Regions from separate parts of the Enterobacter chinensis genome, predicted to be linked through region 1. Evidence: predicted binding sites of a transcription regulator. Region 1 holds the regulator's gene; the other holds the start of a gene.
The links. The regulator Fur, encoded in region 1, represses iron uptake genes when iron is present. The targets are predictions, from matches to a motif close to ATAATAATGAGAACNACTATCAA.
Positions count from the first base shown of each region.

Region 2: zupT (zinc transporter ZupT) is a predicted target of Fur. The motif match lies at 14,257-14,279, and genes of this name have one in related genera.

Region 1 is NZ_JARDVI010000002.1:453,637-470,017, forward strand. Features, by position in the region: gene kdpE (two-component system response regulator KdpE) at 1-617, shown strand, start outside; gene speFL (leader peptide SpeFL) at 897-1,001, shown strand; gene speF (ornithine decarboxylase SpeF) at 1,256-3,454, shown strand; gene potE (putrescine-ornithine antiporter) at 3,451-4,764, shown strand; gene pgm (phosphoglucomutase (alpha-D-glucose-1,6-bisphosphate-dependent)) at 4,857-6,497, opposite strand; gene seqA (replication initiation negative regulator SeqA) at 6,522-7,070, opposite strand; gene ybfF (esterase) at 7,254-8,027, shown strand; gene ybfE (LexA regulated protein) at 8,156-8,443, shown strand; gene fldA (flavodoxin FldA) at 8,599-9,129, shown strand; gene fur (ferric iron uptake transcriptional regulator) at 9,420-9,866, shown strand; gene chiQ (ChiQ/YbfN family lipoprotein) at 9,963-10,292, opposite strand; gene chiP (chitoporin ChiP) at 10,340-11,755, opposite strand; gene glnS (glutamine--tRNA ligase) at 12,202-13,869, opposite strand; gene nagE (N-acetylglucosamine-specific PTS transporter subunit IIBC) at 14,039-16,060, opposite strand.
Region 2 is NZ_JARDVI010000003.1:268,498-284,878, reverse strand. Features, by position in the region: gene PYW49_RS10655 (FecCD family ABC transporter permease) at 1-754, opposite strand, end outside; gene PYW49_RS10650 (FecCD family ABC transporter permease) at 751-1,734, opposite strand; gene PYW49_RS10645 (ABC transporter ATP-binding protein) at 1,734-2,543, opposite strand; gene PYW49_RS10640 (TonB-dependent siderophore receptor) at 2,924-5,065, shown strand; gene parE (DNA topoisomerase IV subunit B) at 5,098-6,990, opposite strand; gene yqiA (esterase YqiA) at 7,019-7,600, opposite strand; gene cpdA (3',5'-cyclic-AMP phosphodiesterase) at 7,600-8,427, opposite strand; gene PYW49_RS10620 (DUF1249 family protein) at 8,455-8,877, opposite strand; gene nudF (ADP-ribose diphosphatase) at 8,874-9,506, opposite strand; gene tolC (outer membrane channel protein TolC) at 9,711-11,198, shown strand; gene PYW49_RS10605 (DUF1190 family protein) at 11,393-12,061, shown strand; gene PYW49_RS10600 (glutathionylspermidine synthase family protein) at 12,064-13,224, shown strand; gene ygiD (4,5-DOPA-extradiol-dioxygenase) at 13,307-14,095, opposite strand; gene zupT (zinc transporter ZupT) at 14,292-15,065, shown strand; gene PYW49_RS10585 (fimbrial protein) at 15,267-15,824, shown strand; gene PYW49_RS10580 (fimbria/pilus outer membrane usher protein) at 15,898-16,381, shown strand, end outside.

The DNA of each region.
Region 1 (16,381 bases):
TGGAAGGAGATGGTCTGCGCGTTCATGACGCGGGTACGCTTCAACGGGGTTTAATTGAAGCCGCCACCCGCAAGCCGGACCTGGTGATCCTCGATCTTGGGCTGCCGGATGGCGACGGCATCGATTTTATTCGTGAGGTCCGTCAGTGGAGCCAGATGCCGATTCTGGTGCTCTCCGCCCGCACTGAAGAGACGGATAAAATCGCCGCGCTGGATGCCGGGGCGGATGACTACCTGATTAAACCTTTTGGTATCGGCGAGTTGCAGGCTCGCCTTCGCGTGGCGCTGCGTCGCCACAGCGCAACCACGCCAGCCGACCCAACCTACACGTTTAGTGATATCCAGGTTGACCTTGCCGCGCGGCGCATTGTGCGCGGTGAAGAGGAGATCCATCTCACGCCCATTGAGTTTCGGCTGCTCGCCGTGCTGCTCAACAACCACGGTAAGGTACTCACCCAACGCCAGCTGTTAAATCAGGTGTGGGGGCCTAACGCTGTGGAGCATAGTCACTATTTGCGCATATATATGGGACATCTTCGTCAGAAACTCGAAGTTGATCCCGCTCGCCCTCGCCATTTATTAACTGAAACCGGTATCGGTTATCGGTTCATGCTTTGAATAACTATTCATTTTATTTTTAAATAAAAACAAAATCACTCAGATAATATTTCACAAATAACCCAGACATTATTTCTTCGGGTTATTTTCGCTCATTTAAAACATTAGCAAAACAATCCATTAACCAACCACCAACAAATCAGAATTTTGATCTGCGATATTCATCAAAAACGAATATTTATTTCTGATTTGATCGGTTAACGGTGATCTGCTTCACGGTTAATCACCTTTTCCTGGATAAAATGACCATGCTTTCAATTACTGAAAGGAAAATGAAACATGGAAAACAACAATCGTTTAATGCCCCATATAAGGCGGACAACACATATCATGATGTTTGCCCACCGAAACTGCTTCGACTTTCATCTCTTTAATGCCCGGTAGTCCCTCGACTTCTGGCGCACCCGCTTACAGGCCATCCTGAAACATCTTATTTTACAGGCTATTGCCTGTGAACTCGTGCGTTCATTCATCTTGATTCAGACACATCCGCACCGGGCGGACTGAATTTCAATCATCAAAAAAGCAATTTACTGATTTTAATCAGCGGCCACCCTTTGCTTTTTTTCCGGAAAATTATCGATTTCTTTCTTGCAAGAAATCGAGGGACGCATATTACCTAAAATAAAGAGAGAAAGATGAAAAGTTTAAAAATCGCAGCCAGCCGTGCATGTCCGGATTGCTTTACCACCCAGCGTGAACTGGTGGATGTCCGGGCCTCGGATTATATTGATGTTGCCGCCATTGTTCTGGCGGTCAGCGATATTACCGGCGGCATCCTGGAAGAAATAGAAGCCACCGGCTTTGGTATTCCTGTTTTTGTTGCGACGCACAAAGAAGAGATCATTCCGGCAGACTATTTATCGCGCATTCACGGCGTATTTGAGTATTCAGACACCAGCAGCGACTTTTATGGACGTCAGCTGGAAGCGGCAGCCCAGAAGTATGAAACCCAGCTGCGTCCGCCGTTTTTCCGCGCCCTGGTCGACTATGTGAAACAGGGCAACAGCGCGTTCGACTGCCCGGGGCATCAGGGTGGGCAGTTCTTCCGCCGTCATCCTGCCGGTAACCAGTTTGTCGATTTCTTTGGTGAGACGCTTTTCCGCTCCGACCTGTGTAACGCCGACGTGGCGATGGGCGATCTGCTGATCCACGAAGGCGCGCCGTGCATTGCGCAGCAACACGCGGCAAAAGTCTTTAACGCCGATAAGACCTACTTCGTGCTGAACGGCACCTCGTCATCCAACAAAGTGGTGCTTAATGCCCTGCTCACGCCGGGCGACCTGGTCCTGTTCGACCGTAACAACCACAAATCCAACCATCACGGAGCTCTTCTCCAGGCAGGGGCTACGCCGGTCTATCTGGAAACCGCGCGCAACCCGTACGGCTTTATTGGCGGCATTGATGCCCACTGCTTTGAAGAACGTTATCTGCGCGAGCTGGTGACAGAGGTCGCACCTGACCGTGCACGCGATGCGCGTCCGTTCCGTCTGGCGGTGATCCAGCTGGGGACCTACGATGGCACCATCTATAACGCCCGTCAGGTGGTAGATAAGATTGGACCCTTGTGCGACTACATCCTGTTTGACTCTGCCTGGGTGGGTTACGAGCAGTTTATTCCGATGATGGCCGACTGCTCTCCGCTGCTGCTGGAGCTGAACGAAAACGATCCGGGGATCCTGGTCACCCAGTCCGTGCATAAACAGCAGGCGGGCTTCTCACAGACCTCGCAAATCCACAAGAAAGACAGCCACATCAAAGGCCAACAGCGCTATGTCCCACATAAGCGGCTAAATAATGCCTTTATGATGCACGCCTCTACCAGCCCGTTCTATCCGCTGTTTGCCGCGCTGGATATCAACGCCCGGATGCATGAAGGTCAGAGTGGACGCAACATGTGGATGGACTGCGTGGTGAACGGTATTGAAGCGCGCAAGCTTATCCTGCAGAACTGCCAGTATTTGCGCCCCTTCGTGCCGGATACGGTGGATGGCCGTCCGTGGGAAAGCTGGGAGACGGCAGACATAGCGACCGACCTGCGCTTCTTCCACTTCGTCCCGGGTGAAAACTGGCACGCTTTTGAGGGTTATGCTGAGCATCAATACTTTATCGACCCTTGCAAACTGCTGCTGACCACACCGGGCATTAACGCCCGTACCGGCGAGTATGAGGATTTCGGCGTTCCCGCCACCATCCTCGCCAACTTCCTGCGTGAAAATGGCATTGTGCCGGAGAAATGCGATCTCAACTCGATCCTGTTCCTGCTCACGCCTGCCGAAGATATGGGCAAACTGCAGCAGCTGGTGGCGCAGCTGGTGCGCTTTGAAAAACTGCTCGAGAGCGATGTTCCGCTGAAAGACGTCCTGCCTTCTCTCTACAAACAACATCCGGAGCGTTACGCGGATTACACCCTGCGCCAGATCTGCCAGGAAATGCATGACCTGTACGCCCGCCACAACGTGAAACAGTTACAGAAAGAGATGTTCCGCAAGTCTCACTTCCCACGCGTGATGATGAACCCGCAGGACGCGAACTACGCCTATCTGCGCGGTGAGGTTGAACTCGTGTCCCTGCGCGACGCGGAAGGCCGTATCGCCGCCGAAGGCGCCCTTCCTTATCCGCCAGGGGTGTTGTGTGTTGTCCCGGGGGAAGTCTGGGGCGGTTCCGTACTGCGCTACTTTGCCGCGCTGGAAGAAGGCATCAACCTGTTACCGGGCTTTGCGCCGGAGCTGCAGGGTGTGTACGTCGAAGAGTGTGAGGGTCGCAAACAGGTTCGCTGCAATGTCATCAAACAACCCGCCGCTCAGCCCGCGCTGCTGAAAGGAGAGAAATTATGAGTAAGTCCAATAAGATGGGCGTGGTGCAGCTGACCATCCTCACCATGGTGAATATGATGGGTTCCGGGATCATCATGCTGCCCACCAAGCTTGCAGAAGTAGGAACCATTTCGATTATCTCCTGGATGGTGACCGCTGTAGGCTCAATGGCGCTGGCATGGGCATTTGCCAAGTGCGGGATGTTCAGCCGTAAGTCAGGCGGGATGGGTGGCTATGCCGAATATGCCTTTGGCAAATCCGGCAACTTTATGGCCAACTATACTTACGGCGTGTCGCTGCTGATCGCTAACGTAGCGATTGCCATCTCCGCCGTGGGTTACGGTACAGAGCTGTTTGGCGCGACGCTCAGCCCGGTACAAATTGGACTGGCAACCATCGGCGTGCTGTGGCTCTGCACCGTGGCCAACTTTGGCGGCGCGCGCATCACCGGACAGCTCAGCAGCATCACCGTCTGGGGCGTGATTATCCCGGTTGTCGGCCTGTGCATCATCGGCTGGTTCTGGTTCAGCCCGACCCTGTACGCGAACTCCTGGAACCCGCACCATGTGCCGTTCTTTACCGCTGTCGGGTCCTCCATCGCCATGACGCTGTGGGCCTTCCTCGGTCTGGAATCGGCCTGTGCAAACGCGGAAGTGGTAGAGAACCCGGAAAAGAACGTCCCGATTGCCGTTCTGGGCGGAACGCTGGGCGCGGCGGTGATCTATATCGTCTCGACTAACGTTATTGCCGGTATCGTACCAAACATGGATCTGGCTAACTCCACGGCGCCGTTCGGGCTGGCCTTCGCCCAGATGTTCACCCCGGAAGTCGGGAAAGTGATCATGGGGCTGATGGTCATGTCCTGCTGCGGTTCGCTCCTCGGCTGGCAGTTTACCATCGCACAGGTGTTTAAATCTTCGGCTGACGAAGGCTACTTCCCGAAAATCTTCTCCCGCGTGACCAAAGCCGATGCGCCAGTACAGGGCATGCTGGCGATTGTCATCTTCCAGAGTGGATTGTCGCTGATGACCATTAGCCCGTCGCTGAACAGCCAGTTCAACGTGCTGGTCAACCTGGCGGTAGTGACGAATATCATTCCGTATATTCTGTCGATGGCAGCGCTGGTGATTATTCAGAAGGTGGCCAAGGTGGATCCACGCAAAGCGCGCGCGGCGAATATCGTGGCGCTGATAGGGGCGATTTACAGCTTCTACGCGCTTTACTCATCCGGCCAGGAAGCGATGCTGTATGGCGCGATGGTGACCTTTATGGGCTGGACGCTGTACGGTCTGGTGTCACCGAGATTTGAATTGAAGAATAAGCATAGTTAAAAAAAAAAGCCCGGTGGCGCTAGCGCTTACCGGGCCTACGATCGCTGTTGTAGGCCGGGCAAACGCAGTGCCGCCCGGCACACAAACCGCATTTACGCGTTTTTCAGCACTTCGCTGACAATCTCTACCGCTTCTTTCTCAATCTGCTGACGATGCTCAGAGCCTAAGAAACTTTCGCAATAGATTTTATACGCATCTTCCGTACCGGATGGACGCGCGGCGAACCAGCCGTTGTCGGTCATCACTTTCAGACCACCAATGGATGCGCCGTTGCCCGGTGCCGCCGTCAGACGCGCGGTGATCGGGTCGCCCGCCAGGGTGCTTGCGCTGACCATCTCTGGAGAGAGTTTGGACAGTGCCGCTTTCTGGGCTGATGTTGCGCCAGCCTGAATTCGGTTATAGCTTGGCGCACCAAAGCGTGCGGCCAGCTCGTTGTAATGTTCCTGCGGGTTCTTACCGGTGACCGCGGTGATTTCCGCCGCCAGCAGGCACATGATGATGCCGTCTTTGTCAGTTGACCACGGCGTGCCGTCGAAGCGCAGGAATGACGCGCCCGCGCTTTCTTCACCGCCAAAACCGAAGCTGCCGTCGTGCAGACCGTCAACAAACCATTTAAAGCCAACCGGTACTTCCACAAGCCGACGGCCCAGCGCGTCGACCACGCGGTCGATCATGGCTGAAGAGACCAGCGTCTTCCCGACCGCTACCTCTTTGCCCCACTGCGGACGGTGCTGGAACAGGTAGTTAATCGCGACGGCCAGATAGTGGTTCGGGTTCATCAGCCCGGCAGGGGTGACGATACCGTGACGGTCATAATCCGGATCGTTAGCAAACGCCAGGTCGAATTTATCGCGCAGCGCCAGCAGGCCCGCCATGGCACACTCTGAGGAGCAGTCCATACGGATCGCGCCGTCTTTATCGAGGTGCATAAAGCGGAAGGTCTGATCAACGTGATCGTTCACGATGGTCAGGTCCAGCTTGTAATGCTCAGCGATACGCTTCCAGTATTCAATACCGGAGCCGCCCAGCGGATCCACACCCAGCTTCAGGCCGGCTTTCTGAATCGCCGCCATATCGACGATATCCGCCAGCCCTTCCACGAATGGCTGAACCAGATCCTGCTCTTTGACGTGGCCGGACGCCATGGCAGCATCCAGTGAGATGCGCTTCACGCCTTTCAGACCGTCTGCCAGCAAGGCGTTAGCACGATCTTCCACCACTTTGGTGACGTTAGTGTCTGCCGGGCCACCGTTAGGTGGGTTGTATTTGATGCCACCGTCTTCCGGCGGGTTATGAGACGGAGTGATAACGATCCCGTCTGCCAGCGCGCCACCTTTTTTATTGTGCACCAGGATTGCGTTAGACACCGCAGGGGTTGGGGTGAAACCGTTGTTCTCCTGAACAATCACATCAACGCCGTTTGCGGCCAGCACTTCCACAACAGAAATGAACGCCGGTTCAGACAGCGCATGGGTGTCTTTCCCCACGTAGCACGGACCGGTAACGCCATTTTTAGCGCGCTCTTCCGCAATGGCCTGAGCAATAGCCAGAATGTGCGGTTCGTTAAAGCTGTGGCGCGCCGCGCTCCCACGGTGACCAGATGTACCAAACTTCACTGCGTGTTCTGCGTTGCCCACGACCGGTTTCAGCACGTAATACTGCGCGGTCAGCTGAGCGACGTTAATCAAATCGCTTTGTTGTGCAGGTTGGCCTGCACGGCTGTGATTTGCCATTACCGGGTCCTTCTGATGCAAGGGTTAAATTGTACCGCAAACCTTTTCAATCAATTCCGCCGGGAACTGCATGGACTGCATGATATGTTCAATCATGCTGCACTTGCGGCCCGTATTGGTATTGGTGATCACCCAGTAAGGGGTGCCAGGAACATGTTTGGGTTTGGTTTGATTGCCATTTTGCAGCAGCGTCTGCTCGTCACCCGCGAAATAGACGCGAGTACGACCGTGCAGCGACTCGGTCGCTTCTGCAAACGCTTTGTTATCCAGTGAATAAAGTGTAGACAGCACCAGCATAAAGCGATTAACCGCCTTTTTCTGCTCCGCATATTCATCGGACAGCAGCAGCTCGCGCATCGCGCGCACTTTATCTTTTGCCGGCGTCACGGCAGGTTTTGCCTGTGCAACAACGCTCGGCTGAGACACGACATCTTTGGTGACTGGGGTAGCAGGCTGTGAAGCGGCGGAAATTTTAAGCATGCGCCGTAAAATGTCGGACGCGCTCTCCCCGATATGCCGCGTCTGGCTGGCAATATACTGATAGAGTTCGTCATCAACTTCGATTGTTTTCATCTTAATCCAGTGCGATATCATATCTGAATACAAGTCATTGGGATTATAAGGTCAAATCCCAACAGCGGATAGCGTCAAACCAGGTTGGCGGCAAAAGTCAGATTAAACTGGAACCTTGCAGCCGGGCGGCAGAATGGTCAACATGATACCCTAACCTGACATACGTAAAAAAAGAACTTTGCCATGAAATTGAATACCCGAGCGCAAACTGCACAATCGCCGAACAATAATTCTCCCATCGTACTGGTTCACGGGCTTTTTGGCAGCCTGGATAACCTGGGCGTGCTGGCGCGCGATCTGGTTACCGACCACGATATTTTACAGGTCGATATGCGCAATCACGGTCTTTCCGGACGTTCAGACGAGATGACCTACGCCGCGATGGCACAGGATCTGCTGGATACGCTGGACGCCAACGGCCTGCAGAAAGTGACGCTCATCGGGCATTCAATGGGCGGCAAAGCGGTGATGGCCCTGACGGCGCTGGCGCCGGAGCGCATTAACGGCCTGGTGGTGATTGATGTCGCGCCCGTGGACTACGACGTTCGCCGTCACGACGAGATTTTTGCCGCCATCAATGCGGTCACTGACGCGGGTGTCGCAACCCGCCAACAGGCGGCTGCGGTCATGCGTGACCATCTTGATGAAGAAGGCGTCGTGCAGTTCCTGCTGAAATCCTTTGTTGACGGGCAATGGCGTTTTAACGTGCCGGTGCTCTGGGAGCAATACAACAACATTGTGGGCTGGGAAACGGTACCTGCCTGGCCACACCCTACCCTCTTCATTCGTGGCGGTAACTCTCCTTACGTTACCGACGCGTACCGCGACACCTTGCTGGCACAATTCCCTCAGGCGCGTGCCCATGTCATTGCCGGGGCCGGGCACTGGGTTCACGCAGAAAAACCTGACGCCGTGTTGCGCGCCATTCGCCGCTATCTCGCTGATACTGCAAATTGATTAAAAAGAGAGCGACTGGAAGGCTGCGGGCTTCCAGTCGTTGGCGTGCCGTTTTTGCTGATGTATGATGGCGCGCTTATCGCCCGGGCATTAGCAGGGCGGCGTGTTTCCCCCGAAGTCTCAGAATCATGGCCAAAGAACAAACGGACCGTACGACACTAGATCTGTTCGCGAATGAGCGTCGACCGGGACGACCCAAGACGAATCCGCTTTCGCGCGATGAACAGCTGCGTATCAATAAACGCAATCAGCTTAAACGCGATAAAAATCGTGGGCTTAAGCGTGTCGAACTGAAGCTGAATGCTGACGCCGTCGATGCGCTTAACGAGCTGGCTGACGCGAGAAACATCAGCCGTAGCGAGCTCATTGAAGAGATGTTGATCGCCCAGCTTGAGACGTTACGCAGCCAGGCATAAGTCTGAAAATCCCCTTTATCGCCCTTTTCATGTAGCACAGAGTGCAGTCCTGCGCGATAGCTGTTTCCGCAGGGTTGCCAGTTCTGCTATTATTGCCCTTATCCGTGGCCGAATTGCGCCACCATACTATTAAGTTTCAAGAGGTTATTTTACTCATGGCAATCATCGGCATTTTCTTTGGCAGTGATACCGGCAATACCGAAAATATCGCAAAAAACATTCAAAAACAGCTCGGTAAAGACGTTGCTGATGTGCATGACATCGCCAAGAGCAGCAAAGAAGATCTCGAAGGCTATGACATTCTTCTGCTGGGTATTCCAACCTGGTACTACGGTGAAGCCCAGTGCGACTGGGATGATTTCTTCCCGACGCTGGAAGAAGTCGACTTCAACGGTAAGCTGGTCGCCCTGTTTGGCTGTGGCGATCAGGAAGACTACGCCGAGTACTTCTGTGACGCACTGGGAACTATCCGCGACATCATTGAGCCGAATGGCGCAGTGATCGTAGGCCACTGGCCGACCGCCGGTTACCACTTCGAAGCGTCTAAAGGCCTGGCTGATGACGATCATTTCGTGGGTCTGGCCATTGACGAAGACCGTCAGCCAGAGCTGACGGCAGAGCGCGTTGAGAAATGGGTGAAGCAGATCCGTGAAGAACTGCACCTGGACGATATTCTTAACGCCTGATTTTTATCGCGGCGCAACGGCGGTTGCGCCCGTGCTCCAGGTCAAACCGATTAAATTAATCGCTACAATCTTTTAACTTTTTCGCCCAGACCTGTACAATGTCTCCCTGATAAACGTGGTTTTCCATTGAGCAAGTTTGTTGGTGATACCACGTTTTTATAAGCATATTTTGCCTGAGACTTGCAGTTTTCATTTAGCCATGGCAGTTCTATAATGAGACGCAATATCCCAGGTGCATTTTCTGTCACTTCCTACAGAAGTGAATCGTTTAGCAACAGGACAGATTCCGCATGACTGACAACAATACCGCATTAAAGAAGGCTGGCCTGAAAGTTACGCTTCCTCGGTTAAAAATCCTTGAAGTGCTTCAGGGTCCAGACAATCACCATGTCAGTGCGGAAGACCTTTATAAACGTCTTATCGACATGGGTGAAGAGATTGGGCTGGCTACCGTCTATCGCGTGCTGAACCAGTTTGATGACGCGGGCATTGTTACCCGTCATAATTTCGAAGGCGGTAAATCTGTTTTCGAACTGACCCAGCAGCAGCACCACGATCACCTGATCTGCCTCGATTGCGGCAAGGTCATTGAATTTAGCGATGATTCGATTGAATCACGCCAGCGTGAAATCGCGGCGCGTCATGGCATCCGCCTGACCAACCACAGCCTGTACCTTTACGGTCACTGTGCTGAAGGTGACTGCCGCGAAGATGATCACGCGCACGACGCGAAATAAGTGAGTGTTTATACTCTGAGCCAGCCGCGAGGTTGGCTTTTTTTTTGCCGTTAAAAAGCCCGGTGGCGCAGCGCCACCGGGCATGATAACAGCGAGTTAATGACTGTTATTGCTGCGAATCTCTTTCCAGATCTGGTCGCAACGCTTCGCCACTTCCTGATCGTTACCGGTTTTACGCGCCTGGATACAGGCCTGGTAATCCATCACGCGAACATTTTCCTGCGTCGCGAACTGCTCATGCGCTTTCTCTTTTTTCAGCACATTCAACACGCTCTGACAGGCTTCAATCTTCTCCGGCGAGCCTTCAGCGGTATTGATACACGCGCTATAGGCCTCCTTCAGACGGGTGTCCTCTTTCGGCGCCTGTGTCTGAGCACACGCCACCAGCCCTGATGCCAGCAACGCGACGATTACGATTTTTTTCATCATATGCAGTCTCCATACCGGCGGGACTCAGCCCGCCGGTGCGTTCATCAGAAGATGGTGAATGGGGCGATAACCATGAATTTCACGTCACGTTCATCCTGGAAGATGTTGCCGTAACCGCCCGCATAGCTCGGGATATCGGAGTGGTTGTCATACTGGGTGAAGTGCAGTTTGAACATCGTGCCTTTGGCTCTTCCCTCCTGCAATACATATGCGGCATCCAGACTATAGGCGGATTCTTTCAGGCGCTGACTCTGATCGTAGATTGGGGCACTACTTGGTTTAGCATCCCAACCGTAAGCATAGGAAGCACCCACTGACCAACCTGCAAGGTTCCAGTTTTTGAGATCGTACATCGCCCCGAAGAAGACCGCTTTTTCGCCATTGGCGTTAAAGTCAGAACGGTTATCCCACCAGATATCCAGGCGACCATTAGAAGAAGCATAGGTTGGTGTCATGCGCTGTAAGAAGAAGCCCTGATTACCGTCAGCTTTGACCCACGTGCCTTCGAGACGTAGATCCACCTGGCCAATCTTGTAGCCAAAGGTTAAAGCTTGCAGCCAAGCCGTGCCGTCATATAAGTCCCTGGCAAGGGCCACTTCATCGTTAGTCTTCAGGTTATTTTGCGCATCTGCTTTATCTCGCGCACCATAGAATTGATAGCTGGTCGAAAGTGGGCTTCCGGCGATATCGAACTTATAAGACGCTTTGGCAAAATACTGATCCATGTATCCTTGTGCCTGACCAAATGCCGCTTCCAGCACCAGATTATTTTTGAAATCGTACTTAGCACCAAGAGAATGCAGATAATCTACCCGTGTTTTACGATCGCCCTGGTAGAACTTGTCCATTTCGATGTGCCACGGTGCTTTGTATTCGTTGGTCCACATATAAGAGAAGCTCAACGCACCCGCATCACCGTAGTCAAAGTTAGCCCCGGCTTCTGCACCCTGATAGGTGCCCGGCATAAAGCTCCAGTGCGGTGCTAACAGCGTCTGGCCGGTTGGCTGAATATAACCACCGCGCGCCCATACCGGGCCGTATTTAAATTTCGCAGCGGCCTTGTAAAGACTGATTCCGCTCTTATCCCCGGACCAGTCTTCTTTATACGCTTTGTTGCTGGAGGAGAAGGCAATTTCGTTCGGGTGGGCACTGTCGCCGTTTTCCGCCATTTCAATCGCGGTGAATGCAGCAATATCCAGACCGAACATATCCGCGGCATAGCCTGACTGGAAGTCCAGGTTGGCGTTCCAGGTGGAGTGAGAAAGGTTGGTTTTGTATTTATCTTCGGTAACGTCTTTACGATCACGCTCACGCTGCCAGTAATAAATACCGCCCGTGAGGGTAGAATCATCGATGAAACCCGCAGCTTTCGCTTCAGGTGTGATAACCAGGCTCGACATTGCTGTCACACCGGCAATAGCCAGCGCCAGCGCACTACGTTTGCCACTGAACGTACGCATAGATTATTCCTCTTTGACGAATTAAAACGCCTGAAACGGCGAAAATAAAAAAGACCAAACGGTCAGGGGTAGTTATAAATACCCTCGAATTAACTACCGCCTTTAGGTTATTTTTCGCGACGCGAATTATCAATGCTTTTCAGCGGACAAAAGTCAGGATTATGACGAAGTGCACATAATTGGTAGTGATTTGTAACATTTGCCGGAGAGCGAGGTTTGGCGAGGTAAGCCATTAAATTTTAGAGGGTAAGATCGTTAATTGCCGTTACTTTTTACAAATTGCGCATTGATGATAAAAAACAAACTTTTTTCAGAAAAATAAGTAGCACCACATTGACCTGATATTTTCCTCGATATTATTACTCCCCTGCTTTAACGATATGATCATTAAATAAAAAAACGCCGCAATAAGCGGCGTTTGTCTCTCATTGACCAATGCAGCGTTATTATTCGCCGATTTTGGTCCAGGTATCACGCAGACCCACGGTACGGTTAAATACCGGTTTTTCTGCCGTGCTGTATCGGCTGTCCAGGCAGAAGTAACCTTCACGCTCGAACTGGAACGCCTTACCCGCTTCAGCGGCTTTCAGGGAAGGCTCCGCATAACCCTGCTTGATAACCAGAGATTCCGGGTTGATGGTCGCCAGGAAGTCTTCAGCAGCCCCCGGGTTAGGCACGCTGAACAGACGATCGTACAGACGAATTTCTACCGGCAGCGCGTGGGATGCGCTCACCCAATGAATAACGCCTTTCACCTTGCGACCGTCCGCCGGATCTTTACTCAGCGTTTCTGCGTCATAAGAACAGAAGATGGTGGTGATGTTACCTTCCGCATCTTTCTCTACGCGCTCGGCTTTGATGACGTAGGCATTACGCAGACGCACCTCTTTACCCAACACCAGACGCTTGTACTGCTTGTTGGCTTCTTCGCGGAAGTCAGCACGATCGATCCAGATTTCACCGCTGAACGGCACGTCGCGGGTTCCCATCTCCGGTTTGCTCGGATGGTTAGGCATGGAGACCAGCTCGCTTTCACCCTGCGGATAGTTCTCGATAACCAGTTTCACCGGGTCGATGACCGCCATCGCGCGCGGTGCGTTTTCGTTGAGATCTTCGCGAATGCAGGATTCCAGAGAAGCTATTTCAATGGTGTTGTCCTGCTTGGTGACGCCGATACGTTTGCAGAACTCACGAATAGACGCGGCAGTATAACCGCGACGGCGCAGACCAGAGATGGTCGGCATACGCGGGTCATCCCAGCCCTCAACGTGCTTGTCGGTGACCAGCAGGTTCAGTTTACGCTTGGACATCACAGTGTATTCCAGATTCAGACGAGAGAACTCGTACTGGCGCGGATGCACAGGAATGGTGATGTTATCCAGCACCCAGTCGTACAGACGACGGTTGTCCTGGAACTCCAGCGTACACAGCGAGTGAGTGATGCCTTCCAGCGCATCGCTGATGCAGTGGGTAAAGTCGTACATCGGGTAGATGCACCACTTGTTACCGGTCTGGTGGTGTTCAGCAAATTTTATACGGTACAGCACCGGATCGCGCATCACGATGAACGGAGACGCCATATCGATTTTGGCACGCAGGCAGGCTTTGCCTTCTTCGAAGCCACCCGCACGCATTTTTTCAAACAGCGCCAGGTTCTCTTCCACGCTGCGATCGCGGAACGGGCTGTTTTTGCCCGGCGCGGTCAGCGTACCGCGATATTCACGGATTTCGTCAGCAGACAGCTCGTCGACATACGCCAGACCTTTGTTGATAAGCTCTACCGCATAGGCGTACAGCTGATCGAAATAGTCAGAGGAGTAGCAGATATCGCCAGACCAGTTGAAGCCCAGCCATTGCACGTCGTTCTTAATGGACTCAACGTATTCGATGTCTTCTTTTACTGGGTTGGTGTCATCGAAACGCAGGTTGCACTGTCCCTGATAGTCCTGGGCAATGCCAAAGTTCAGGCAGATAGATTTTGCATGCCCAATATGCAGGTAGCCGTTCGGCTCCGGCGGGAAGCGGGTATGAATTGTGGTGTGCTTACCACTGGCCAGATCTTCATCGATGATCTGACGAATAAAGTTACTCGGGCGGGCTTCTGCCTCACTCATCGTGGATTCCTCAAAGCGTAAACAACGTATAACGGCATATGATCTTATAAGCCGGACGTAGTGACAACCCTTAAAACGGCTCTGAAGAAAATAATGGGGGCGTTTGCTGCAAAAAAAAGCGGCGGAGGATATCCCCCGCCGCTTAAGGCATGACTCTACTCAGGAGCGATTACTTGCCTTTAATCTCATACAGCGGCGTTTGACCCGCAACAACCTGACCTTTCGCCTGAATGACCAGGCCACTGAAGTCATCGATGTTGCTGCAAACAACCGGGCTTATCATGGAGCGCGCGTTGGCGTTCAGGAAGTCCAGATCCATTTCCAGAATCGGCTGACCGGCCACCACTTCAGCGCCCTCTTCCACCAGACGAGTAAAGCCCTGACCATTCAGCGCAACGGTATCGATACCCATGTGGACAACGATCTCCGCGCCATTTTCGGTTTCGAGGCAGAACGCATGGTTGGTGTTGAAGATTTTCACGATGGTACCTGCAGCAGGAGACACAACGGTTTTATCCGTTGGTTTCACCGCCACACCGTCGCCTACAGCTTTGCTGGCGAACGCTTCATCAGGCACTTGCTCAATCGCAACGACCTCACCGGTAACGGGTGAAACCAGCGCGGCAACTGTTTTTGCGTTAGGTACTGCCTGCGGTTTCGCAGCTGCAGGGGCGGCAGCGGGAGCAGCGCTTGCTTCAGCGGCTGCGACCGGGCCGGTCGTTTTCATTGCGTTGGCAATTTTCTCAGCAACGAAGCCGACGATAATCTGCACGCTGGTTTTGTTCAGGCGGATAACACCGGACGCACCCAGGCGTTTTGCCAGCGCCTCGTTCACCAGAGAAGAATCTTTTACGTTCAGACGCAGACGGGTGATACAGGCATCAATGCCGGTCAGGTTGTCAGAACCACCGACAGCGGCAATGTACTGACGCGCCAGACCTGATACGTCCTGATCCTGAGCACCGCTCACGTTCACATCCTGACCATCTGCTTCGCTACCGGCCACGGCCAGTTCACGACCCGGGGTCATCAGGTTGAATTTGGTGATAGTGAAACGGAACACCATGTAGTAGATCGCGAAGAACACCAGACCTTGTGGGATCAGCATCCACCAGTGGGTTGCCAGCGGGTTACGGGAAGAAAGCACCATATCCACCAGACCCGCACTGAAGCCAAAGCCCGCAATCCAGTGCATGCTTGCCGCGATAAATACGGAGATACCGGTCAGCACAGCGTGGATCACATACAGCACAGGTGCCACGAACATGAAGGAGAATTCCAGCGGCTCGGTGATACCGGTGAAGAAGGCCGCAAACGCGCCCGCCATCATAATACCCAGCACTTTCGCTTTGTTCTCTGGACGCGCGCAGTGGTAGATAGCCAGCGCAGCACCCGGAAGACCAAACATCATGATTGGGAAGAAGCCTGCCTGGTAACGACCGGTAATACCGACAACCGCTTTACCTGCTTCGATGGACTGTGCGCCACCCAGGAAGTTAGGAATATCGTTAATACCCGCAACGTCGAACCAGAACACGGAGTTCAGCGCGTGGTGCAGACCAACCGGGATCAGCAGACGGTTGAAGAACGCGTACACGCCCGCACCAACGGAGCCCAGCTTCTGAATATGCTCACCGAAGTTAACCAGACCGTCGAAGATCATCGGCCAGACGTACATCATGATGAACGCAACAACGATCATCACGAAGGACGTCAGGATAGGCACCAGACGACGGCCGCTGAAGAACGACAGCGCTTTTGGCAGCTCAACGCTGCTGAAGCGGTTGTACAGTTCCGCAGAGATAATACCGACGAGGATACCGACAAACTGGTTGCTGATCTTACCGAATGCCGCCGGAACCTGGTCCGCCGGGATTTTTTGGATCATGGCCACCGCTGCAGGTGAGCAGAGAGTGGTTAACACGAGGAAACCGACAAAACCGGTCAGCGCAGCGGCACCGTCTTTGTCTTTGGACATACCGTAAGCCACACCAATCGCAAACAACACGGACATGTTGTCGATAATGGCGGAGCCGGACTTGATAAAGAACGCCGCCAGCGCGCTGGTGTTACCCCAGCCGTTGGGGTCGATCCAGTAGCCGACACCCATCAGGATGGCTGCGGCAGGCAGCGTGGCGACCGGCACCATAAGTGCGCGACCAACCTTTTGTAAATAACCTAGAATACTCACTTTCTTCCCCCTATGAGACCCCGTTTAAGGCATGTTCTCAGCTCTGTTTTTTATTGTGTCACGAACTATATATACAGTTGATGATTCACTGGCATTGTGAGTGTGTGAAAAATTAATTCGTATCGCAAATTAAAAGCGTACTTTTTGTGATTTTTGTCACCAAATATCGTTTATTACCCTCCCTTTCACTGGCTAACAACGAAAACTTATTTTATCATTCGAAAAATCAAGACGGATTGATCCGGCCTGAAAGGTTCCAGGTTACGCTTAAGTTTCAGGTTCCGATAGCCATCCGCCCACTCTTCTACTTTAACTCTTGAG
Region 2 (16,381 bases), on a different contig from region 1:
GCAGCGCCAGCCGGGTTGTGCGAACGCCAAGGCCCGTAGCGGCCTGATTGCCGAGCAACGCCACGTCCGCGGCTCGCGCGGTAAACAGCAACAGCACAAACGCGGGAGCCGCCCAGAGTGCGGCTAGCCCCACCAGCGTCCAGTTTGCCGCATGCAGGCTTCCCGCCAGCCAGAGCATCGCCGTCTGCACGTCGCGCACGTCAGCAGTGGTGATGAAGACGCCCATCGCCGCGGCAAACGCCCATGACACGCCGATGCCAATCAGGATGAATCGCGGGCGCGAGATATCGCGCGCCAGGGCTATGACCACAAGCGCGGTGAGCAGCCCGCCGGCCATCCCGACCAGCGGACGCCAGGCCAGACTCAGCGCCGGGAACTGAAAAATCAGCAGCAGTACCGCCGCGCTACAGCCCTCCTTCACGCCGATAAGCCCCGGGTCAGCCAGGCCATTGCGTGTAATAGACTGCATTGCCGCCCCAGCCATGCCGAGCATGGCGCCGCACAGTATCGCCATCAGCAGACGCGGCAGGCGGATGTCCATCACGATGTAGCGCGTCTCCGCCGTCAGGCTTTCAGGGTAAAACAGCGCGCGCCCGACATCTGAAGTGGGAATTGGCAGGGAACCGTGCGTCAGGCCAAAACCTGTCAGCAGGCAGGCGGCCAGCGCCAGGATGACCAGACACGCCAGCGCCTTTGGACGAATCAGCGCCGAGAAGGTGCCAACGCGCAGCGCACGCAGTCCGGCGCGGTTCATTTAAACATCCTCGTGGCCATGAAGATAAAGACGGGGGCACCAACCAGGGCAGTCATGATGCCTGTTGCCAGCTCCCAGGGCGTAAAAAGCGTGCGGGCGGCGATATCCGCCAGCAGCAAAACCACCGCGCCGCAGAGGGCAGACAGCGGTACCATCACTCGCAGATCAACCGACACCAGACGGCGAATGAGCTGCGGCACCACAAGGCCGATAAAGCCAATCGGCCCGGCGATGGCGACGGCCGCGCCGCAGAGCAGCGCGATGGCCAGCAGGGCGAGCAGGCGGGTTTTCAGCAGCGACACGCCAAGCCCCTGGGCCATTCTGTCCCCCAGCGCCAGCATGTTGAGCGAAGGCGACAGCCCGATAGCGAGAACAAAACCGGCTGATGCAGCCCACAGGGCGCTCCGGAGCGTCTGTGCGTTAACCCCGGCTAAATCCCCCGCCAGCCAGGTACGCAGGGAGAGCAGCGTCTGTTCGTCCAGAATCAGCACGGCGGCGGTGACTGACGAGGCAAATGCCGACATCGCGACACCGCACAGGGTGATTTTCATTGGCGTGAGCCCGGTACGTCCGGAAGAGGAGAACATCAGCACCAGCAAAAACAGCGTGGCGGCACCGGCGGCGGCAATAAGCGATTGACCAAATGGCAGGGTAAGACCCAGCGCGCTCGTCAGCACCACCGCCAGCGCCGCCCCGGCATTGAGACCCAGAATATGCGGCTCGCCCAGCGGGTTGCGGATGACTGACTGCAATAATACCCCCGCCACACCCAGCGCCGCGCCGGTAAGCGTGGCCGCCATAAGGCGTAACAGGCGCAGCCTGATGATGACGTTATGATCGAAATTATGCGGGTCGAAAGCGAAAAAAGCCTCGACCACCGTCCAGGGAGGAATAACGCGCGCGCCGATCCCGAGGTGTGCAACCGCGGCCGCCATCAGCAGGAACGCAAAAAGGATAAACGCCAGAGACGTGCGCATTATCATTTTTCAGCAGCCTGGCGAAAGGGCATAAAGAACGGTTTGCCGGTCAACGGGTTAACGGACATATGCACGTCGACATCAAATACTGCTTTGATCAGCTCCGGCGTGCAGACGTCGCCTTCATGTAATATCCCTTCGACTTTCCCCTGGCGTAAAAAGACCAGCGAATCGCCGTAGTTCACCGCGAAGTTGAGATCGTGCAGCACCACCACCACGGTACGTCCGTGCTGGCGGGTCAGGGCGTGTAGCAGTTCCAGGATCTCAACCTGATAGCGGAGATCGAGAAACGTCGTGGGTTCGTCAAGCAGGATATACGGCGTTTGCTGCGCCAGCGCCATGGCGATCCAGCAGCGCTGGCGCTGGCCGCCGGACAAGCTTTCGACCGGCAGATGCGCAAAGGCTGCCGTGCCGGTCAGGCGCAGCGCCTCTTCCACCGCCAGCTCGTCTTCGTCGCTCCACTGGCGCATAAAATTTTGCCAGGGAAACCGCCCGCGCGAGACCAGATCGAAGACGGTTAACCCTTCCGGCAGCAGCGGAGACTGGGGCAGAATACCAAGCTGACGGGCAACCGCTTTGGTTGGTTGCTCATGAATGGCTTTGCCGTCCAGCAGCGCGGTTCCCCCCAGCGGCTGCAGCAGCCGCGCGATAGTGCTCAACAGCGTGGATTTTCCACAGCCGTTCGCCCCTACCAGCACCGTCATTTTCTGCTGAGGGATCGCAAGGGAGATCTCATCAATGATGATTTTTTTCTGATAGCCCGCAGAGAGGTTCTCCAGAACCAGTCCCGGTTTGTTTGTGTTGTGTGCCACGTGAACGCCAACGTAATGAAAAAACAACAAATAAAAATAAAACTCATTCTCTTTTGAGAGTTTGACGCCGCGCCATGTAGTAGTCAAGAGAAGAAACACCCTGATAATCCCATGGGTAAACGGAAGGCATCAAAAAAACCAGAGGATAACAATAACTTTAATTTCAATTAGTTAACTGTTAATCCGTTGCGCTTTTACGTACCACTTATGGCTGTAGTCGATTTTTGCTTTTTTCCATTTACTACTACATCCATGCATGATTGAATGATTCTCAATTACAAGTTCGATGCTTTCAGGCTAACGAACAGACCGTAAGGGCAATGACTCATACCTTCTTCCACGAACTTTTATTCGTTGGATATTTCGGGAAAACAGATGTAATGGCTACGTTCACACCTTCTCTTTCTGGGATTAAAGGGCGCGCGCTCTTTTCGCTTTTGTTTATGGCACCTCTGGTACACGCAGCAGAGACCGCAGCAACAAAAGACGGCGAAACGCTCACCGTTACCGCCGATCCCAATGCCACGGTCGAGGCCACCAACGGCTATCAACCGCTGAACACCTCCACCGCCACGCTAACCAACATGCCGATGCTGGATATCCCGCAGGTGGTGAATACCGTCAGCGATAAAGTGCTGGAGGATCAGCACGCCACCACGCTGGATGAAGCGCTTTATAACGTCAGCAACGTGGTTCAGACCAACACCCTGGGGGGGACGCAGGATGCGTTTGTACGCCGAGGATTTGGCGCGAACCGCGACGGTTCGATCATGACCAACGGCCTGCGCACCGTACTGCCGCGCAGCTTTAATGCCGCAACCGAGCGCGTGGAGGTGCTGAAAGGCCCGGCCTCAACGCTTTACGGTATCCTCGATCCGGGCGGCCTGATTAACGTCGTCACCAAACGCCCGGAGAAGACCTTCGGCGGTTCGATTTCCGCCACCTCTTCCAGCTTTGGCGGCGGCACCGGACAGGTTGACGTGACCGGCCCGATTGACGGCACGCGCCTGGCGTATCGCCTTACGGGTGAATATCAGGACGAAGATTACTGGCGTAATTTTGGCAACGAACGCAGCACCTTTATCGCCCCATCGCTCACCTGGTTTGGCGATGATGCCACCGTGACCGTGCTCTATTCGCATCGCGACTATAAGACACCGTTCGATCGCGGAACGATCTTCGATCTCAACACTAAACAGCCGGTGAATGTGGATCGCAAAACCCGCTTCGATGAGCCGTTTAACGTGACCGACGGCCAGTCCGATCTCGCTCAGCTCAACGCAGAATATCGCCTCAACAGCCAGTGGACCGCGAAGTTTGACTACAGCTTCAGCCAGGATAAATACAGCGATAACCAGGCCCGCGTGATGGCCTACGATTCAAAAACCGGTAACCTGACCCGCCGCGTGGATGCGACCCAGGGCTCGACCCAGCGCATGCACAGCACCCGTGCGGACCTTCAGGGGAACGTGAATATCGCAGGCTTTTACAATGAGCTCCTGACCGGCGTGTCGTATGAGAATTACGATCTGCTGCGCACGGACATGATGCGCTGTAAAAACGTGAAAGATTTCAATATCTATCACCCGACGTATGGCAACCTCGGCAAATGCACCACCGTGTCGGCGTCCGACAGCGACCAGACGCTCAAGCAGGAGAGCTATTCCGCCTACGCGCAGGATGCCCTGTACCTGACCGATAACTGGATCGCCGTCGCAGGCATGCGCTATCAGTATTACACCCAGTACGCGGGCAAAGGCCGTCCTTTCAACGTTAATACCGACAGTCGCGACGAGCAGTGGACGCCGAAGCTGGGGCTGGTTTACAAGCTCACGCCATCCGTCTCGCTGTTTGCCAACTACTCACAAACGTTTATGCCGCAGTCGTCCATCGCGAGCTACATTGGTGACCTGCCGCCGGAAACATCGAATGCTTACGAAGTGGGCGCGAAGTTTGACCTGTTCAACGGCATTACCGCCAATATCGCTCTGTTTGATATTCACAAGCGCAACGTGCTGTACAACGAAAGCGTAGGGGGTGAAACCATCGCCAAAACTGCGGGCCGCGTGCGTTCCCAGGGGGTGGAGGTGGATGTTGCCGGGTCATTGACCGAAAACACCAATATCATCGCCAGCTATGGCTATACCGACGCGAAGGTGCTGGAAGATCCGGACTATGCCGGCAAACCGCTGCCGAACGTGCCGCGCCATACCGGCTCGCTGTTCCTGACCTACGATATTCACAATGCGTTTGCCGGAAACACCCTGACGCTCGGCGGCGGCGGGCACGGCGTGAGCCGTCGCTCAGCGACCAACGGAGCGGATTACTACCTGCCGGGGTATTTCGTGGCGGATGCGTTTGCGGCATATAAGATGAAGCTGCAGTATCCGGTGACGCTGCAGGTCAACGTGAAGAACCTGTTTGATAAGACCTACTACACCTCATCTATAGCGACCAACAACCTGGGTAACCAGATTGGCGACCCGCGCGAAGTGCAGCTGACGGTGAAGATGGAGTTTTGATGTAAAAAAGCCCTGCATCGCAGGGCTTTTTATCAGGCTTCAATATCCGCCATATCGCCTTTCTCCTGCAGCCAGTTACGTCGGTCTTCCGAACGTTTCTTGGCAAGAAGCATATCCATCATGGCATTGGTTTGCTGTTCGTCCTCGTCGCTGATCGTCAACTGCACCAGACGGCGGGTGTTCGGATCCAGCGTCGTTTCGCGCAGCTGCATCGGGTTCATCTCGCCCAGTCCTTTAAAGCGCTGAACGTTAGGTTTGCCCTTCTTACGCTTAAGCTGCTCCAGCACGCCCGCTTTCTCTTCTTCCGTCAGCGCGTAGTAAACCTCTTTGCCGAGGTCGATACGGTACAGCGGCGGCAACGCTACGTGGACGTGACCGTTTTTGACCAGCGTGCGGAAGTGCTTCACAAACAGCGCGCACAGCAGCGTGGCGATGTGCAGACCATCGGAGTCCGCATCCGCGAGGATACAGATCTTGCCGTAGCGCAGCTGGCTCAGATCGTCACTGTCGGGATCGATGCCGATCGCCACCGAGATATCGTGGACTTCCTGCGAGGCCAGCACTTCATCTGAAGAGACCTCCCAGGTGTTCAGGATCTTACCTTTGAGCGGCATGATCGCCTGATATTCGCGATCGCGCGCCTGCTTGGCCGACCCACCCGCCGAGTCCCCTTCCACGAGGAAGAGCTCAGTACGGTTGAGATCCTGTGCGGTACAGTCTGCCAGCTTGCCCGGCAGCGCAGGGCCGCTGGTCAGCTTTTTACGCACCACTTTCTTCGCAGCACGCAGACGACGCTGGGCGCTGGAAATGGCCATTTCAGCCAGCATCTCTGCCGCCTGAACGTTCTGGTTCAGCCACAGGGTAAACGCATCTTTCACCACGCCGGAGACAAACGCCGCGCACTGACGTGAAGAGAGGCGCTCTTTGGTCTGACCGGCAAACTGCGGATCCTGCATCTTCACGGAAAGCACGTAGGCGCAACGGTCCCAGATATCTTCCGCCGACAGCTTCACGCCGCGCGGCAGGATATTGCGGTATTCACAGAACTCGCGCATCGCATCCAGCAGCCCCTGACGCAGGCCGTTGACGTGGGTGCCGCCGAGCATGGTGGGGATCAGGTTGACGTAGCTTTCGGTCAGCAGCTCGCCGCCTTCCGGCAGCCACAGCAGCGCCCAGTCCACCGCTTCGGTGTCACCGGTGAAATTACCGACGAACGGTTTTTCCGGCAGCGTCGGCAGGCCGTTCACCGCTTCGCACAGATAGTCGTTAAGACCATCTTCATAGCGCCAGCTCTGCTCGGTATTGTTAACGTTGTCTTTAAACGTGATTTCCACGCCCGGACACAGCACCGCTTTGGCTTTCAGCAGGTGCGTCAGGCGAGAAACGGAAAAGCGTGGGCTGTCGAAGAAGCTTTCGTCCGGCCAGAAGTGGACGCTGGTGCCGGTATTGCGTTTACCGCACGTGCCGACAACCTGCAGATCCTGCACCTTATCGCCATTTTCAAACGCGATGTTATAGATCTGGCCGTCGCGACGGACGTTCACTTCCACGCGTTTGGATAGGGCGTTGACGACGGAAATGCCCACACCGTGCAAACCACCGGAGAACTGGTAGTTTTTGTTGGAGAACTTACCGCCCGCATGCAGACGACAGAGGATCAGCTCAACGGCAGGTACACCCTCTTCCGGGTGGATATCCACCGGCATGCCGCGCCCGTCGTCGATGACTTCCAGCGACTGATCGGCATGCAGGATAACGTCAACGCGTTTGGCATGGCCAGCCAGCGCTTCGTCCACACTGTTATCAATAACTTCCTGGCCCAGATGGTTTGGGCGCGTCGTATCGGTGTACATCCCCGGGCGGCGGCGAACCGGCTCAAGCCCGGTGAGGACCTCAATGGCATCAGCGTTATAGGTTTGCGTCATGATTTAAACTAGCAATTCGCATTGATTGTCAGTGGCTGTGCAGTCCAAGAAAATCGACAATCTGGGTGAAATGATTCTCAAAGCCCGTGAAAGCATGGTTTCCGCCCTCTTCTATAGTCTGGCGGCAGGATGCGTAATACGCCACTGCCTGGCGGTAATCCAGCACTTCATCTCCCGTCTGTTGCAGCAGCCAGATAAGATCCGGCGCCTCAAGCGGGTCGACCTGCATAACTTTGAGATCGTAAATATGGCGTGACTCTAGCACATATTGCTGGCCGGTGTAGGGGTTCTCGTTTTCGCCAAGAAAGTCCCGCAGCAGCTCAAATGGCCGCACCGCTGGATTAACCACTACGGCGGGCAGCATGAAGCATTGCGAGAGCCAGGTGGCGTAATACCCGCCCAGCGATGAGCCGACCACACCGAACGTTTCCCCGCCGTGCTCAAGCACGATAGATTCCAGCATCTCCGCGGCCAGAGCCGGATAAGGCGGCAGTTGCGGGATGATCATCTCAACATCGGGGTGATGCTCGCTCAGCCACTGGCGAAACTGTGTCGCTTTTGCGGAACGCGGCGAGCTGTTGAAGCCGTGCAGATAAAGGAGCGTAGACATCAATAGCCTTCTGAAGCGGTGTCCGGGCGGAATTGCGCGCCGGTTAAACGGCAGACTTCCGTGGCCAGCGTGCCATCGGCATGCAGTTCCAGCCAGCGCCAGCCTGGCGCGATGGTATCAAGCGTAAAATTGGCGCAGTGCGGCTTAAACTGAACGCAGGTCGATGGCGTCGCCAGCATGCGACGTCCATTCCAGTCGAGATCCTGTTCCTGATGAATGTGTCCACACAGCAGGTTCTTCACCCGCGGGAACTTCGCCAGCACGCGATCCAGCGCCGCGGAGTTGCGCAGGCTGTGTTGATCGAGCCAGCTGCATCCCGCTGGCAGAGGATGATGATGAAGCAGCAACAGCGTATGACGTTCAGGTTCAGCAGCCAGTTTGGTCTCTAGCCAGTCGAGTTGAAACTCGCTTAATTCACCGTGCGGGACGCCGAACACCTGGCTGTCCAGCAGCAAGATTTGCCACTGTTCACCCGCAAAAACACATTTCGCCGGAGAAATCCCCGCATCCTGGAGGGAACTGTACATCGCGGGCTGGAAATCATGGTTTCCTGGCAGCCAGACGCAAGGCACGCTAAAGCTCGCGATGCCTTCAGCAAAATGCTGATAGGCCGCGGAGGATTGATCCTGCGCCAGATCGCCAGTTGCGACAATCAGATCGCATGCACGATTTTCGTCGTGAATGGCGCTAAGTACCGCCTGATAACTCTCCCAGGTGTTGACCCCCAGTAGCGTCTCATGCTTTTCGGCAAAAAGGTGGGTATCGGTGATTTGTAATATCCTGACTGGCGCCCCACCAGCAACAGTCAGGTTCAACAGGCTTTCCAAATGGTGTCCTTAGGTAGGTTTATGACGCTAACAAACCGGAATCGCCATTGCTCCATGTGCTAAACAATATCTTAGCCAGTCGGCTAAAAACTGGTTAATTTGATGCTTTTCGTCGCGTTGATGCAACTTTTTATTCGGGTAATCATACCGCGCCTTGAAGCGAAAGATCTGCTGACTCGAACACACTTCAGCGACCATCGCGTCGTGATAGAGGCGCACCGTCATCGACGGCAGGCTCCAGTAGCTAATGCTGGGCGCCGTTTGCTCAATCTCCACCAGCGTAGTGTAGCGTGTTGATTCTGTTATCGTTAATCGATACTGCGCGTTACTCACCTGATAGCTTACCGTTTCGCCGGGTGCGTCGTTTTTCGGCAACAGGCGGCGCAATTGTGCGAAATTGGTTTCGCACAGGCGCATCATTTCTGGGAAGTCAGGTGTATAGCGCTTCATTTTTTCCACTCGTTTCGTAATGCCTGATAATGCAGCTGCAGCCATTGCAGGGCGATGACAGACGCTGCGTTGTCGATTGAACCCTCTTCTACCCACCGATAAGCCTGCTCCCGACTCACCACATGAACCCGAATATCTTCGTTTTCATCTGCCAGACCGTGGATCCCTTCCGCCGTCGTGGCGTCCACTTCACCCACCATAATGGACAAGCGCTCGCTGGTGCCTCCCGGGCTTGCCAGATAGCTCAGCACCGGTTTTGTGCGGCCCACCACCAGCCCCGCCTCTTCCAGCGCCTCGCGCCGGGCGACGTCTTCAACCGATTCACCTTCTTCGATCATCCCGGCCACCATCTCCAGCAGCCACGGGCTCTCGCTCACGTCATAAGCGGCTATGCGGATCTGCTCCACCAGCACAACTTCGTCACGCACTGGGTCAAAGGGTAGCAAGACTGCCGCATGCCCGCGCTCAAAAATTTCGCGTCTGATTTCGCCACTCATTTCACCGTTAAACAGGCGATGCCTGAAACGGTAAAGTTCCATTGAAAAAAAACCGCTATAAAGCGTTTCTCGTGCAATAATTTCTACATCGTTTTTGGCGAATGTCACGGGCAACTTTTCTGGTTTTTGCATGAGTCGAGTCCTGGTAGCAATGGTGATGAAATTGTGAATTTCAAGGCTGTTTGGCTGCCGTTTGTAAGGCTATATGATAGATTGGTGCAAATTACCGCCAGATGGCACGTAACGCCAACCTTTTGGTATGGAAGATTCTGTTAGAATCGGCAATTATTTTTTAATTAGATCAGCGCTAATACTGCTTCACAACAAGGAATGCAAATGAAGAAATTGCTCCCCATCCTTATCGGCCTGAGCCTGACGGGCTTCAGTGCAATGAGCCAGGCGGAAAACCTGTTACAGGTCTACCAGCAGGCACGTCTGGGCAACCCTGATTTACGTAAATCAGCGGCCGATCGTGATGCTGCGTTTGAAAAGATTAACGAAGCGCGTAGCCCCTTGCTGCCACAGTTAGGTCTGGGTGCAGATTATACCTATGGTAACGGTTATCGCGATAATAATGGCATTAACTCCAATGCTACCAGCGCCTCCCTGCAATTGACACAGACGCTGTTTGATATGTCCAAATGGCGCGCCCTGAGCCTGCAGGAAAAGAGCGCGGGCATTCAGGATGTAACCTATCAGACCGACCAGCAGACGCTGATCCTGAATACTGCCACGGCTTACTTCAATGTACTGAGCGCCATTGACGCGCTCTCCTACACCGAAGCGCAGAAACAGGCGATTTACCGCCAGTTAGATCAAACCACCCAGCGTTTCAACGTGGGTCTGGTGGCGATCACCGACGTGCAGAACGCCCGTTCACAGTACGACACCGTACTGGCCAACGAAGTGACCGCGCGTAACAACCTCGATAACGCGCTGGAATCCCTGCGTCAGGTCACCGGGAATTACTACCCTGAACTGGCGTCCCTGAACGTGGACAGCTTCAAAACGGATAAACCGCAGGCCGTTAACGCCCTGCTGAAAGAAGCGGAAAACCGCAATTTAAACTTGCTGCAGGCGCGTCTGAGCCAGGATCTGGCCCGCGAGCAAATTCGTCAGGCGCAGGACGGCCACCTGCCAACCCTGAGCCTGAGCGCATCAACCAGCGTATCGGATACCAGCTATAGCGGTTCCAAAACCCACGGAGCCAGCGCTTCAGCATACGACGATAAAAATATTGGACAGAACCAGGTTGGCCTGAGCTTCTCCCTGCCGCTGTATCAGGGCGGTCAGGTCAACTCCCAGGTGAAACAGGCGCAGTACAACTTTGTTGGCGCGAGCGAGCAGCTGGAAAGTGCCCACCGCAACGTGGTGCAGACCGTGCGTTCTTCCTTCAATAACGTGAACGCTTCGATCAGCAGCATCAACGCCTATAAACAGGCCGTTGTGTCTGCACAGAGCTCCCTGGACGCGATGGAAGCGGGTTACTCCGTTGGTACCCGTACCATCGTTGACGTGCTGGACGCGACCACCACGCTTTACAACGCGAAACAGCAGCTCTCCAGCGCGCGTTACCAGTACCTGATTAACCAGCTAAACATCAAACAGGCTCTGGGTACGCTGAACGAGCAAGACCTGCAGATGCTTAACAGCGCGCTGGGTAAACCGGTCTCCACCTCTCCGGACAGCGTTGCACCTGAGAACCCTGATCAGGTTGCCGCAGTTGATAACTTCAACGGTGACAGCAACACCCCTGCTGCACAGCCAGCCGCTGCGCGTACCACGACGTCCGCCAGCAAAGGCAATAATCCGTTCCGTCACTAAGCATTGCCCGATGGCGCTTCGCTTATCGGGCCTACTGAATCGTAGGCCGGGTAAGCGCAGCGCCACCCGGCGCAAAATCACACCCGAACGTAAGCCAACGTAAAGATCCCCCTGATTCCGCCCCTCTTCGCTTCATTTTCAACCACTCATCCTCTATCCTGAGCGTTATTACCACTGGGTCCTGGAAGACAAATATGAAACGGACAAAATCCATCAATCACGCGTCGTTCCGCAAAAGCTGGAACGCACGTCATCTCACTCCTGTTGCGCTGGCGGTCACGGCTGTCTTTATGCTGGCAGGCTGTGAGAAAAACGACGAAACGGTTTCGCTGTATCAAAACGCGGACGACTGCTCTGCCGCAACCGGTAAAGCTGCCGAATGTAAGACGGCATACACTGGCGCGCTGAAAGAAGCGGAACGCACCGCGCCGAAGTATGCATCACGCGAAGACTGCGTGGCGGAGTTCGGTGAAGGGCAATGCCAGCAGGCACCGGCTCAGGCGGGTACCGCACCTGAAAATCAGGCACAGGCGCAGTCCAGCGGCAGCTTCTGGATGCCGCTGATGGCAGGTTACATGATGGGTCGCCTGATGGGCGGCGGCGCGGGCTACCAGCAGCAACCACTCTTTAGCTCGAAAAACCCGGCCAGCCCGGCTTACGGTCAATATACCGATGCCAGCGGCAAAGGCTATGGTGCAGCCACCCCTGGCCGTACCGTGACGGTACCGAAAACGGCAATGGCACCGAAACCGGCGACCACCAGCACCATCACCCGCGGCGGGTTCGGTGAGTCTGTGGCGAAACAGACCAGTATGCAACGCAGCGCGACAGGCACCTCCTCTACTCGCTCAATGGGCGGCTGATCATGGAACGAGTCAGTATCACCGAGCGCCCGGACTGGCGTGAAAAAGCCACCGAATACGGCTTTAACTTCCACACCATGTACGGCGAGCCGTACTGGTGTGAAGACGCATATTACAAGCTCACGCTGGCCCAGGTTGAAAAACTGGAAGAAGTGACGGCAGAGCTGCACCAGATGTGTCTGAAGGTCGTGGAAAAAGTCATCGACAGCGACGAGCTGATGGCAAAATTCCGCATTCCAAAGCACACCTGGGGCTTTGTGCGCCAGTCGTGGAAAACCAGCCAGCCATCGCTCTATTCTCGCCTCGATCTGGCGTGGGACGGCGTGGGTGAACCTAAGCTTCTGGAAAACAACGCCGATACGCCGACGTCCCTGTACGAAGCGGCGTTCTTCCAGTGGATCTGGCTGGAAGACCAGGCCAATGCCGGAAACCTGCCGGAAGGCAGCGACCAGTTCAACAGCCTGCAGGAAAAGCTGATTGAGCGTTTTGCCGAGCTGCGCGAACAACATGGCTTCAACCTGCTGCATCTCGCCTGCTGCCGCGATACGGAAGAAGACCGTGGCACGGTTCAGTATCTGCAAGACTGCGCCGCAGAAGCGGAGGTGGCGACCGAGTTCCTCTATATCGAGGATATCGGCCTGGGTGAAAAAGGTCAGTTTACGGATATGCAGGATCAGGTCATCAGCAACCTGTTCAAGCTCTACCCGTGGGAATACATGCTGCGCGAGATGTTCTCCACCAAGCTGGAAGATGCTGGCGTGCGCTGGCTGGAACCGGCCTGGAAGAGCATTATCTCCAACAAAGCCCTGCTGCCGATGCTGTGGAAGATGTTCCCGAACCATCCGAACCTGTTGCCAGCCTACTTTGCGGAAGACGATTTCCCACAAATGGAAAAATACGTCGTTAAGCCGATCTTCTCCCGCGAAGGGGCAAACGTATCGATTATCGAAAACGGTAAGACGCTGGAAGCCGTTGAAGGGCCTTACGGCGAGGAAGGGATGATCGTCCAGGAGTTTTATCAACTGCCGAAATTTGGTGACAGCTATACGCTGATTGGCAGTTGGCTCATCAACGATCAACCTGCCGGGATTGGCATCCGCGAAGATCGCGCGCTGATCACGCAGGATCTGTCACGATTCTATCCGCATATTTTTATTGAGTAAGACTTGCCCGGTGGCGCTACGCTTACCGGGCCTACGCTCGACGTGTAGGCCCGGTAAGGCGAAGCCGCCACCCGGCATGTTTTTACCCCACCTGTACCGACAGCATACTCAAACTCCCCATCTCAATCCCGTCGACCGGGATCGTCACCGGTTCCTGGCCGTCCCACGCGCCAAGAACGTACAGCAGCGGCAGGAAATGTTCCGGCGTCGGGTTAGAGAGCGAACCGCCTTCGTGATCCAGATAGTTCACCAGCGGATGCTCTTCGACCGGGCCTTGCCATGTCAGGTTCGCTTTTACGTAGTCGTTAAAAGAGGCCGCCCACGGGTACGGGGTATTTTCACCGTACCAGCGTGCCGTGCGGAGGTTATGCACCACGTTGCCGCTCGCCACCAGCATGATGCCTTCATCACGAAGCGATGCCAGCTTACGGCCCATCTCCATGTGCCATGCCGCGGGTTTGGTGCTGTCGATACTTAACTGCACCATCGGGATATCCGCATCAGGATACATTTTAATCAGCACGCCCCACGAGCCATGGTCAAAGCCCCAGGCTTCTTTATCGAGCGCGACCGGGACAGGTGCCAGCAAATCAACCAGCTTCTGTGCCAGCTCGGGCGAGCCGGGGGCCGGATAATGCGTGTCATACAGCGCCTGCGGGAAACCACCGAAATCATGAATCGTTTTTGGCGTTTCCATGGCGGTCACGCCCGTCCCACGGGTAAACCAGTGCGCAGACACCACCACAATCGCTTTTGGACGCGGCAGCGTCTCGCCCAGATGATGCCATGCGCGGGTATAGACGTTGTCTTCCAGAACGTTCATTGGGCTACCGTGGCCTAAAAACAGGGCTGGCATACGGGAAGAAGTCATGGTGATATCCTTACAGAAGGTGTCAATTTAATGGTGCTACATTACGCGCAATCTGGCAAAGATGAACGCTGATAAGCGTGAAGATCATCATCAGGAAATTTGAATGTAAGGAATGTGTAAAACAGAGCCCCCTCTCTCGCTTTGCGCGCAATGAATCATTACCATTAATGAGAATCATTATCACAAGGAGCAATGCATGTCAGTCCCCTTGATCCTGACCATACTGGCGGGTGCCGCGACCTTCATTGGTGCGATCCTCGGCGTGCTTGGCCAGAAGCCGTCTAACCGCGTACTGGCTTTTTCGCTGGGCTTTGCTGCCGGGATCATGCTGCTCATCTCCCTGATGGAGATGCTACCTGCCGCGCTGGGCACAGAAGGCATGTCTCCGCTGCTGGGTTACGGCATGTTTGTCTTTGGCCTGCTGGGGTACTTTGCCCTCGACCGAATGCTACCGCACGCGCATCCGCAAGATTTAATGCAGAAAAACGTAACGCCTATACCGCGGAATATTAAGCGAACAGCGGTTCTGCTGACGCTGGGCATCAGCCTGCATAACTTCCCGGAAGGGGTCGCCACCTATGTGACGGCCAGCAGCAATCTGGAAATGGGCTTTGGCATCGCGCTGGCGGTTGCCTTACACAATATTCCTGAAGGACTGGCCGTCGCCGGCCCGGTTTATGCCGCCACCGGTTCAAAACGCACCGCCGTGTTCTGGGCAGGAATATCAGGCATGGCTGAGATTCTCGGCGGCGTGCTGGCCTGGCTGATCCTTGGCAGCCTTGTCTCGCCGGTGGTGATGGCGGCCATTATGGCAGCGGTAGCCGGGATTATGGTCGCGCTTTCGGTAGATGAACTGATGCCGCTGGCAAAAGAGATCGACCCCAATAACAACCCCAGCTATGGCGTGCTATGCGGTATGTCCGTAATGGGATTCAGCCTGGTGTTGTTACAAACGGCAGGGATTGGTTAATATTATATTATGGCGCTTATTTTTTCATAAGCGCCCGTATTTCAAGCTTAATTAACCACTCATCCATTCAATACACACATATATATAAGCCCTCTTAAATCAGGCTTAATAATTACTAACAACACATTGTTACATTTAGAATGTAAAATTTACCGAGAAAATTTTTGGCCGTTCAAAAATTCTCATGTAAAGGAAATTCTAATGAAAAATGGAAATAAAACCCTTCTCGCACTGACACTCGCCGCTTTCCTGTCTGCACCTGTTTTCGCCAACGATCAAGGCTCTGGAAAAATAACCTTCAAAGGGGTAGTCATTGATGCGCCCTGTAACATCGCGCCTGACAGCGTTGATAAAGAGATCGACCTTGGTCAGGTGACTACTGCAGTTATGAATGCCAACAAGAAATCAACGGCGGTTCCGGTTGATATCAATCTGGAAAATTGTCAGCTTGATGCTGCAGATGAAACCGCAACCCCTGTCACCAAGGTTGATGTCACCTTCAGCAGCACCGCGACGGACGCAGCCGATACCAGCCTGATGAGCAACACCTATGCGGGTGGCGCACAGAACGTCGGTGTTCGTCTGCTGGATAACGCAGAATCCCCAATCACCCTTGGCTCCGCTGAAACTGTTGATCTGTCAGCAGGCTCCACCACGCAGACGCTGCACTTCAAAGCGCAGATGGAAGTGGCCAATGGTAAAACAGCGACGGCCGGTCAGGTTGAATCTATCGCAAATTACGTCCTGCTGTATAAATAAGCTAACACCGTTAGATCTATTTCGGCTGGCAATATATTTGCCAGCCATTGCCGTAATTTTATTTGAGAGCTGAATGATGAAATACAGTTCACTATGGATCATCATCGCAGGCTTTCTCTCGCCCCTTTCTCTGCTCGCCGTTGAATTTAACATTAACGCCATCGATAAAGATCAGCGCAGCAATATTGATTTATCGCAGTTCAAAGATAAAAGCCGTGTTGCTCCGGGAAACTATTTCGTTACCGTCTCAATAAATAAGACCCCGCTTGCTAACGGCTGGCAGTTGGCCTGGCAAAAAAAAGATGACACTACGGAAGTCTGCATTCCGGCAGATCTGGCGGATACGTTCGGTCTGGACGATAAGTTCCGCAGCATGCTTACGGAAAACGCGGGCTGCGTCGATTTTTCCGCGCTGCCTCAGATTCATTTCGAGTTTATCCAGCAGACGCAGACGCTGGAGGTGACCATTCCTCAGGCCTGGCTACTGTACCGTGCCACCAACTGGATGCCGCCCGCCACCTGGGATAACGGCGTCTTCGGCGCACTGCTGGATTACA